DNA from 3 places in the Streptomyces sp. NPDC104226 genome. Region 1 is predicted to be linked to each of the others. Evidence: riboswitches for the same ligand, from Rfam matches in the RefSeq annotation. Region 1 holds a riboswitch; each other region holds the start of a gene.

The links. A riboswitch is a leader RNA that binds a small molecule or an ion and turns the genes downstream of it on or off. The one in region 1 is predicted to bind cyclic di-AMP.
Region 2: another riboswitch for cyclic di-AMP. It lies ahead of ACZ60J_RS18920 (transglycosylase family protein); the one in region 1 lies ahead of ACZ60J_RS11385 (M23 family metallopeptidase).
Region 3: another riboswitch for cyclic di-AMP. It lies ahead of ACZ60J_RS27220 (M23 family metallopeptidase); the one in region 1 lies ahead of ACZ60J_RS11385 (M23 family metallopeptidase).

The regions. Positions count from the first base shown of each region.
Region 1 covers NZ_JBVJMS010000003.1:314,238-317,615, reverse strand. Annotated here, with positions in the region: gene ACZ60J_RS11395 (aspartate aminotransferase family protein) at 1-148, shown strand, start outside; gene ACZ60J_RS11390 (tyrosine-protein phosphatase) at 188-1,009, opposite strand; cyclic di-AMP (ydaO/yuaA leader) riboswitch at 1,336-1,533, shown strand; gene ACZ60J_RS11385 (M23 family metallopeptidase) at 1,536-2,519, shown strand; gene ACZ60J_RS11380 (winged helix DNA-binding domain-containing protein) at 2,586-3,378, shown strand, end outside.
Region 2 covers NZ_JBVJMS010000005.1:548,671-552,048, reverse strand. Annotated here, with positions in the region: gene eno (phosphopyruvate hydratase) at 1-344, opposite strand, end outside; gene ACZ60J_RS18920 (transglycosylase family protein) at 671-1,378, opposite strand; cyclic di-AMP (ydaO/yuaA leader) riboswitch at 1,381-1,552, opposite strand; gene ACZ60J_RS18915 (transglycosylase family protein) at 1,831-2,940, opposite strand; gene ACZ60J_RS18910 (cytochrome P450 family protein) at 3,084-3,378, opposite strand, start outside.
Region 3 covers NZ_JBVJMS010000009.1:144,200-147,577, forward strand. Annotated here, with positions in the region: gene ACZ60J_RS27210 (M16 family metallopeptidase) at 1-229, shown strand, start outside; gene ACZ60J_RS27215 (M16 family metallopeptidase) at 250-1,617, shown strand; cyclic di-AMP (ydaO/yuaA leader) riboswitch at 1,862-2,021, shown strand; gene ACZ60J_RS27220 (M23 family metallopeptidase) at 2,034-2,828, shown strand; gene ACZ60J_RS27225 (GntR family transcriptional regulator) at 3,035-3,378, shown strand, end outside.

The DNA.
Region 1 (3,378 bases):
GCTGATCCCGCCGCTGATCGTGGACGAGGCGGACGTCGACCGGTTCGTCGGGGCCTTCCGCGCGGTCATGGACGAGGCCCACGGCGGCGGGGCGCTCATGTGGGACTTCGGCCGGACGCTGGTGAGGCAGGCCGTCGCCAACCGCTGAACCGGCGGCCCGGCGGGCGGCGGCCCACCTCGTGGGGCCTCAGTCCAGCAGCCGGTCGCGGAGCCTGCCGAGGGTCTCGGGCGCGAGCCCGAGGCCCTCGGCGAGGTAGCGCTCCACGCTGCCCCACTCCTCGTCGATGGCCTCGAAGGCCGTGGTCAGATACGGGGCGCGGGCGTCGAAGAGCGGGGCGAGCAGCTCCATCGCCTCGGGAGCGCGGGCCTCGGGCTCCTCGCCGTTGCGACGGTACCGGTAGCGGTTGTGCGGGGCGTTCGACTCCAGGTAGTCCGCGACGATCGCCTCCCGCTCGACGCCGAGCGCGAGCAGGGTGACGGCGATCGACAGGCCGGCCCGGTCCTTCCCGGCGGCGCAGTGCATGAGGGCCGGGACGCTGTCCTCGGCGAGCGCGTGCACCACCCGGCTGTGCTCGGCGGTACGGGTCCGGATCATCGTCCGGTACGAACGGGACATCCGCGCGGCGGCCTTGCCCTCGCCCAGGAGCTCGCGGAGCTGCGCCAGCTCCCCGCTCCGGACCATCTTCCAGAACTCGCTGCCGTCGGCAGGATCCGACAGCGGGATGCTGACGTTGCGGACCCCCGGCAGCTCCACGTCCGGCCCCTCCAGCGCGTGGTCGGCCCCGTTGCGGAAGTCGAAGACGGTGTGCAGTCCGAGCGACCCGAGGAACTCTGCGTCGCTTTCGGTGGCATGCGCCAGATGTCCGCTTCGAAACAGTCGTCCTGACTTGACCCGTCGGCCGTCCGTGGTCGGCAACCCGCCCACGTCGCGGAAGTTGCGCACTCCGGTCAGCAGCGGCTCCTGCGGCGCCGGATCGGTGTGGGGGCTCTGGGGTATCGGCTGGGTCACCGGGCTCCTCCGTGTCGTCGTCTCGTCGTTCTCGTTGATGGTGTCCGAATTACGCTACTTGTGGGCAACTTGCCATAGCGAGAGGCGAGATCGGACATGCCCCCGTGAGCCAGATCATACGGTGACGGTGAGTGGCTGATCGCGAATGGCGAATTGCCTTGCCGGGGCGGTTGTTGAAGGTGCGGAATGGACGGAGGGTGACCGGAATTCCGGCGGCCCGTCACCTTCAGGATTCCGTTGGTGAATTCATGACTTGTTCCGTACGGCCGGACTGGATTACGTTCGCGATCGATCCGGACGGACCGCCTAATCCTGCCACCGACCGGAAACCGCACCCGACTATTCACGCGCGTGGCAGGAGCGGGGGAACCAGATAAGCCGCTGTCCCGGATCTCCGGTGGAGATCTTCACAACGGGACGGCTCGGGGTGAAGCCGTCCATGTGCCGTTCACCGGCACAGGGGCGGCCGGACATCTCCAGTCCGAACCCGACAGCTCACCTCGCAGGCGTCGGAGAGGAATTCGCCATGTCCGGAACGGGTAAGCACCGCCGTCCCAAGTCCCGCTCGATATCCCGCGGGTTCGCCGCGGCCGGCACCGGTGGCGCGGCCCTCGCGCTTCCGCTGCTCGGCGCCACCGGCGCCCACGCCGCGGGTGTCCCGGCCGCGGCCCCCGCCGCAGCTCCGGTCCAGGCCCCGCAGGTGGCGGCGCAGGCGCCGGCAGCGCTCCAGGCCGCGCCGGCCGCCGCACAGGGCGCCCCGGCCGTCTACACCGTGGTGCCGGGCGACTACCTCTCCAAGATCGCCGAGCGTCAGCACCTCACCGGCGGCTGGGAGCGGCTCTACGCGGACAACCGCGAGGCCGTCGGCGCCGACCCCTCGCTGATCCACCCGGGCCTCAAGCTCACCCTCGGCGCGAAGGGCGCGGCTCCGGCCGCGGCGGCCGAGGCCGCGCCGGCCGAAAAGCCGAAGCCGGTCAAGAAGTCGGCTTCCTCCGCTTCCTCCGCTTCTGGCGATTCGTCGGATTCCTCCGATGAGGTCACGGCGCCCGCCCCCAAGGCGCCCGCCAAGCGGCAGACCGGATCGACCACGACCGGCTCGACCTCGACCGGCTTCGTCGCCCCGGTCAGCGGCGGCACCTCCACCGCGTACAAGACCGCGGGCTCCATGTGGTCCAGCGGCTACCACACCGGGGTCGACTTCGCCGCGAGCAGCGGCACCACCGTCAAGGCGGTCGGCGCCGGCACCGTCGTCTCCGCCGGGTGGAGCGGGTCGTACGGCAACGAGGTCGTCATCCGGCACGCCGACGGCAAGTACAGCCAGTACGCGCACCTCTCCCAGCTGTCCGTCTCGTCCGGCCAGAGCGTCACCGGCGGCCAGACCATCGGCCTCTCCGGTTCCACGGGCAACTCGACCGGCCCGCACCTGCACTTCGAGATCCGCACCGGTCCCTCGTACGGCTCGGACATCGACCCGCTGGCCTACCTCCGCTCGAAGGGCGTCAGCATCTGAATCCGGGGCGCTGTCGGAGGTGCCGGTTAGGCTGCCCGTTCCGACAGGGGACGGGACGGTCGTGGCATGAAGGTCAGCGCAAGGGAGCTCAACCGCTCCACCCTGGCACGGCAGTTGCTGCTGCGGCGCGAGGTCATGGGCGTCGGTGACGCGGTCCGCAGGGTGGTCGCCCTGCAGGCGCAGCACGCCGCCTCGCCCTACCTCGCGCTGTGGAACCGGCTCGCCGGTTTCGACCCGGCCGACCTCGACGCCGCCTTCACGGGGCGCGAGGTCGTCAAGTCGACGCTGATGCGGCTGACCCTGCACGCCGTGCACGCGCAGGACTACCCGGCCTTCCGGGAGGCCGTGCAGCCGTCCGTACGGGCCGCCCGGCTCGGGACCCGCTTCACCGACTCGGGGCTCACGGCCGAGGACGCCGACGTCCTCGTGCCGGAGCTGCTGGACTTCGCCGACCGGCCCCGTACGACGGCCGAGTGCGAGGCCTGGCTCGGACAGCGGCTGGGGGCGCCGCCGCAGCCCGGAGCGTGGTGGGGGCTGCGGCAGTACGCGCCGCTGCTGCACGCACCGACCGCCGCGCCGTGGTCGTTCGGGGAACGCCCGTCGTACGTCGCGCCCCCGAGCCGGCCGCGCACGGTACCGGCGGATCCGGAGGCCTCCACCGAGTCCCTGCGGGCGCTGGTCCTGCGCTATCTGGAGGGGTTCGGGCCGGCCTCGGTGGCGGACGTGGCGCAGTTCTCCCTGGTCCAGCGGGGCAGGATCCGTCAGGCGCTGAGCACTCTGGAGCAATCCGGAGGGCTCGACCGGCTGACGGGTCCGGACGGCAAGGAACTGTTCGACGTCCCGGGCGCACCGCGTCCGG
Region 2 (3,378 bases), on a different contig from region 1:
GAGACACCGAGGATGGCGTTGGCGCCGAGGGAGCCCTTGTTCTCGGTGGCGTCCAGGTCGATCATCGCCTGGTCGATCAGGCGCTGCTCGGTGGCGTCGTAGCCGACGAGCTCCGGGCCGAGCTGCTCGATGACGGCGAGGACCGCCTTCTCGACGCCCTTGCCCATGTAGCGGTTGGGGTCACCGTCGCGGAGCTCTACGGCTTCGAACGCTCCGGTGGAGGCGCCGGACGGGACAGCAGCACGGCCGGTGCTGCCATCGTCGAGGCCCACCTCGACCTCGACCGTGGGGTTGCCTCGGGAGTCCAGGATTTCCCGGGCTACGACGACGTCGATGGACGGCACGAGCATCTCCTTCTGGGATGTGACGCTGGGTGTGCGGTGGCATGTCAGGCCGTGGGATGGCCTTGCCGCTTAGAGCCTAACCGCCTCCGGGCACTCGGCCAGCCGACCGCCCGGGTCCTGGGACGAAAAAGGGCCTGAATGCCCCCCTTACAGGACATAGGGCCCTTGATCATCGGCGATTCGGAGGGTCCGTCAGCCCGGCAGCACCCGCACACAGCACCGCCCGGCGCGAAGGGGGTTGCGCGCCGGGCGGTGGATCTGCGTGGTGGATCTACGTGTGGAACTACTGCGCGTCGCGAATGCGGCAGCGCTTGTTCTCACATGTTTCAGCCGAGGTTCAGCTTCTGACCCGGGTAGATCAGGTCGGCGTCCGAGACGGTGTCCTTGTTCAGCTCGAAGAGCTTCTCCCAGCCGCCGGCCACCTTGTTGGCGTCGGCGATCGCACCCAGCGTGTCGCCGGACTTGACCTCGTAGGAGCCGGTGCCCGTCTTGGGGGCCTCGCTCTTCGGCGCGGCAGCGGCGGCCGGACGCTCGGAGCGGGTGGTCGGAGCCTCGACGCGCTTGGTCTCCTTCTTCGGCTCGGCCTTCTTCTCCTGCTTCGGCGCCGGCTTCGGCTGGGCCTTCGGCTTGGCGGGGGTCTCCGCCGAGCCGCCGTTGTAGGAGGAGTTCGACAGGCCCACGCCACAGGACGGCCAGGCGCCCTTGCCCTGGCCCTTGAGGACCTTCTCGGCGATGGCTATCTGCTGCGACTTGGAGGCCTGGTTGGCCTGCGCGGCGTACGCCTTGCCGCCGTACGCGGCCCACGTGGAGGACGAGAACTGCAGGCCGCCGTAGTAGCCGTTGCCCGTGTTGATGGACCAGTTGCCACCGGACTCGCACGCGGCGACGCGGTCCCATTCACCGGCGGTCGCGGCGGAAGCGGTGCCCGCGGCCATCAGCGGCGCGGCCACGGCGACACCGGTGACACCGGCGAGCGTGACGATGCGGACGGCCTTGGAGCCGCGACGGTGCTTGCCCTTGCCCGAAAGCAGCATGGAGTTCTCCTCACCGACGCCTACGAGGTGAGCTGTCGGGTTCGGGCGAGTGAGTGCCCGGCCGAGCGACCTAGCGCTTGGCTTAACCCCTAGCCGGTTCCGTGACCGTCTCTCAACGGCCGGTTCCGGCGCCTACCTTGGTTCCCCCGCTCCTGCCTTCGGCGCTTGACGCGACGAGTGTTCCCTCCGTCCGCCGGCAGGATTCGGCGATGCGGTCGAAGGAGCCCGCGGTGGCGAGCGATTCAGAAGGTAGACAGGTCTTCCCCCGATGTTCAACGAGGAACATCGGGGGAATCGGTGCCTACTTGCGCCCCCCGGAGGGACGTTTGCGCAGGTGAGGGCGGGGTTTGCGGAACCGTCCGGGCCGGACACGCCAGTTGACCTGAAGAGACACATGTCTCACTTACAGAAAACGGACAATCAGCTGGTTCCGGGCGACTCAAGTGTCCCTATTAGTGCGTTAGATCCAGGTTCTGGCCGGGCTTGATCAGGTCCGCATCTCCGCCGATGAGCTGCTCGTTGGCCTCGTAGAGCCCCTTCCAGCCGCCCTTCACGCCGTTGGCGTCCGCGATCGCGATGAGGCTGTCGCCTTCCTTCACGGTGTACGTCGGGTCCGACGCGGCATCAGATGCGGCGGGCGTCTCGACCGCGGCCTGGCCGCGGTGCTTGCCGCTGCCCTCGGTCGCACCGGGGGTCGCCGGGGCGCTCGGCGAAGCGGAATCGCCGGGTGCGGCCGGAGTCGCCGGGGCCGTCGGGGCCGTGGGATCAACCGGGTTGACCGGAATGGTCGGGTTCGCCGGATTGCCCGGGTTGATCGGGTTCGTGGTGTCCCCGGGGCTCGGCGGGGTCACGGGTGCCGTCGGATCCACCGGCGTGGTGGGCGTGGTCGGGTCCACGGTCGGCGGCGCCGGAGTCGTGGGGTCGGCCGGAGCGACGGGGCTCACGGGGGCCGTGGGATCCAGGGGGTCCACGGGAGCCGTCGGGTCGCCCGGGAGGCCGGGAGGCGGCGTCGGGAGGTCCGGCGAGGGCATGACGGGCAGTTCGCCGGGCACGCCGATCGGATAGTCGGGCAGCGACGGGGACGGGCTCGCCGGAGTCGGGGCCCCGAAGTCCGTGGACGGCTTGCCCGAGCCGCTGTGCGGCACCGAGTCGTCCGGGCGGGACGGGGCGGGGGCGGCCGATCCGGAACCGTTGGGCAGACCCGGGTCGACCACGGCGGCGGGCGCGTCCTGCGTCAGACCGGCCGGCACGCCGCACAGCGGCCACGCCTGGGGGCCCTGCGAAGCCAGGACCCGCTCGGCCACGGCGATCTGCTGGGAGCGGCTGGCCAGGTCGGCGCGCTCGGCGAAGTCGAGCCCGCCCGCGTTCTGCCACTGCTCCTGGCTGAACTGCAGCCCGCCGTAGGTGCCGCCGCCGAAGTTGGCGCTCCAGGTGCCGCCGCTCTCGCACTCGGCGACCTTGTCCCATGTGGAGGTCTCCGCGGCGCTCGCACCGGTGGCCGCGAGCAGCGGCAGGGCGAGCGCGGTGCCGGTCACTCCGGCGGTGACGACAAGTGCGGGCACTTGTCGGGGGCGTCTGTGGCGGCCGTTCCCGGAACGCATGAGGCTGCACCTTTCGCATAACGGCGGGGTAACGGCAGAACCTAGCCGCCTTCGAACGCCTGTCACAAGTTTGGCCAGCCAACTGACTTCAGGTCAGGCCGGTTTCAGACGTTTTGGCCCCCGGATTCGACAGAGAACCGGACCGGAAGCGTCCGCAGCCCCCGCATGATGAGCCCCCCGCGCCACCGCAGTTCCCCGGGCTCCACGGCCAGTTCCAGATCGGGCAACCGCGTCAGCAGGGTCGCGAGCGCGGTCTGGCCTTCGAGGCGGGCCAGCGGGGCGCCCAGGCAGTAGTGGATGCCGTGGCCGTAGCCGAGGTGCTGGTTGTCGCTCCGGGAGAGGTCCAGGGTGTCCGGGTCGTCGAAGCGTTCCGGGTCGCGGTCGGCGGCCGCCAGGACC
Region 3 (3,378 bases), on a different contig from region 1:
GGCCGGCCGCGCCGACGAACTGTGCCGCTTCGCGGTTCTGTTCGGCGACCCGCAGCTCGCCCTGACCGCAGTCCAGCGCGTCCTCGACATCACCGCCGAGGAAGTACAGGCCGTGGCCGCGGCCCGACTGCGCCCGGACAACCGGGCGGTGCTCGTCTACGAGCCGATCGCCGCGGACGACAACGAAGAGACCGACGCGAGCGACGAGAACGAGGGGGCGGAGCAGTGAGCGACACCGCAGCCGTCACGATGACCTTCCACCCGCGCCCCGAGGCCGGCGAGCCGCAGCCGTGGGCCTTCCCGGCCCCCGAGCGCGGGGTCCTGGCCAACGGCCTGACCCTGCTGCGCTGCCACCGTCCGGGCCAGCAGGTGGTCGCGGTCGAGATCAACCTCGCCGCCCCGCTCGACGCGGAGCCCGAGGGCCTCGACGGCGTGGCCACGATCATGGTGCGCGCCCTGTCCGAGGGCACCGACAAGCGCTCCGCCGAGGAGTTCGCCGCCGAGCTGGAGCGCTGCGGCGCCACCCTCGACGCGCACGCCGACCACCCGGGCCTGCGGGTCTCCCTGGAGGTCCCGGCCTCCCGCCTGCACAAGGCGCTGGGACTGGTCGCCGAGGCGCTGCGCACGCCGGCCTTCGCCGACGCCGAGGTCGACCGCCTGGTGCGCAACCGGCTCGACGAGATCCCGCACGAGAGCGCCAACCCGCAGCGCCGCGCCGCCAAGCAGCTCTCGAAGGAGCTCTTCCCGGCCACCCTGCGGATGTCCCGCCCCCGTCAGGGCACCGAGGAGACGGTCGCCCGCATCGACTCGGCGGCCGTACGGGCCTTCTACGAGGCCCACGTGCGCCCCGCGACCGCCACCGCGGTGGTCGTCGGCGACCTGACCGGCATCGACCTGGACGCCGTCCTGGCCGACACCCTGGGCGCGTGGACCGGTGACACCACCGCCCCGCGTCCGGTCCCGCCGATCACCGCCGACGACACGGGCCGCGTGGTCATCGTGGACCGGCCCGGCGCGGTCCAGACGCAGCTGCTGATCGGCCGCATCGGCGCGGACCGGCACGACCGGGTCTGGGCGCCCCAGGTGCTCGGCACGTACTGCCTCGGCGGCACGCTCACCTCCCGGCTGGACAAGGTGCTGCGCGAGGAGAAGGGGTACACCTACGGCGTGCGCGCCTTCGGCCAGGTGCTGCGCTCCACCGCCGACGGCAAGGGCGCCTCGATGCTCGCCATCAGCGGCTCGGTGGACACCCCCAACACCGGCCCGGCCCTGGACGACCTCTGGACGGTGCTGCGCACCCTCGCGGAGGGCGGCCTGACCGACGCCGAACGGGACGTGGCCGTGCAGAACTTGGTGGGGGTTGCCCCGCTGAAGTTCGAGACGGCCGCCTCCGTCGCGGGCACCCTCGCCGACCAGGTCGAGCAGGAGCTGCCGGACGACTACCAGGCGCAGTTGTACGCGCGGCTCGCCGAAACCGGGACGGTGGAGGCCACTTCGGCGGTCGTCAACGCCTTCCCGGTGGACCGTCTGGTCACGGTCCTGGTCGGCGACGCCTCGCAGATCGAGGAGCCGGTGCGGGCCCTCGGGATCGGCGAAGTGACCGTGGTCGGCAACTGATCGTGGTCGTCGACTGACCGTCAGGTGATCTCCGGCGGGCCGTCAACCGGCCTGCCGCCCAAGGGGCTCCGGTGGCTTGTCCATCGGGGCCCCTTTTGTCCTTTATTTGGCCTTTAGTGGTGTGGTTGCTTGTATGCGGTGTGGCGTACGCAACAAAAGGGCGTGTCTGTTTGGCGATTGACTGATGATCCGCCTAGCGTCGGCCGTGCTGTCCGTCAGTTGTAACCGCCGCGTCCGCGGCACCGGGCAGCGATCGCCGAGTCCCCGTCAGGCGCGAGCCTGGGGAGCCGGGGACCCACTTGTGTCCCTGGGGTGAATCGGACCGCCTCGCAAGAGGGGGCCCGTAGGAGACCTTCCTGCTCCGAACCCGTCAGCTAACCCGGTAGGCGAGAGGGAAGGAAAGGATCAGCCCCTTCATGGCGTTTGGCAGTCGCGTTGCCGGCAAGCACCGTGGTTCGAGCCGTCTGAGCCGCAAGACCGCCGGTTATGCCGGTATAGCCGCCCTCGCCACCACCGGTGTCGTCGGCTCCCTGGCCGGTCCCGCGTTCGCCGCGGACCAGTCCCCCTCCATCGAGGACACCGGCAGCCTCAACACCATCGTGGTGGCCGACGAGCTCGCCGGTGACGTCGAGGCCCAGGCCCAGTCCCAGCAGCGGGCCGCCGAGGCCGCCGCCGCCAAGGCGCAGGCCGAGGCCGACGCCAAGCAGCGCGCCGCCGAGGCCAAGGCGAAGGCCGAAGCCCAGGCCAAGGCCGAGCGCGAGGCCGCCGAGCGCGCCGCCCGCGAAGAGGAGCGCAAGCGCCTCAACACCTTCGTGTCCCCGCTCGACGACACCTACGTCAGCACCCAGTACCACGCGGGTGGCGGCATGTGGTCCTCCGGCAGCCACACCGGCATCGACTTCCACGCCGCCTCCGGCACCGAGGTGCACGCCGTGGGCCTCGGCACCGTGGTCGAGGCGGGCTACGGCGGTGCGTACGGCAACAACGTCGTCATCAAGCACGCCGACGGCACGTACACCCAGTACGGCCACATGTCCTCGCTGAGCGTCTCCGTCGGCCAGCAGGTCACCCCGGGCCAGAAGATCGGCCTGTCGGGCTCCACCGGCAACTCCAGCGGCCCGCACCTGCACTTCGAGGCCCGCACCGGCGCCGACTACGGCACGGACATCAACCCGATCACGTACCTGCGCTCGCACGGCGTCACCGTCTGACCCGCTGCGCTGCACGCACCACGCGTCTTCCGCGAAGGCCCCGGCTCTTTGAGAGCCGGGGCCTTCGTCGTGCCACGTGATTCGCGTGTCGCGTTTCGAACTGCGCGATGTGAATGTTTCGCATTCCCGGCCGTCCTCGGAAATTATCGTGTGTTGCAATAGAGTCGCAACGCGCACAGCCATACGAAAAAGGCGGAGGTCCGGTCTTGCGTATTCCCGCGCACACGGTATGCACAGCGATCCGCGACGACATCGTCTCCGGGGTGTTCGGGCCCGGCGCCCGGCTGACCGAGGAGGTGCTGGCCCGCCGGTACGGGGTCTCGCGCGTCCCGGTGCGCGAGGCGCTGCGCACGCTGGAGTCCGAGGGGTTCGTGACCACCCGCCGGCACGCGGGCGCCTGCGTGGCCGAGCCGACCGAGCAGGAGGCCGCCGACCTCCTGGAGGTACGGATGCTCCTGGAGCCCCTCGCGGCGGCCCGGGCGGCCCGGCGGCGCAGCGAGGCCCACCTCAAGGTGCTGCGGGGCCTGGTCCGGCTGGGCCAGGAGCGGGC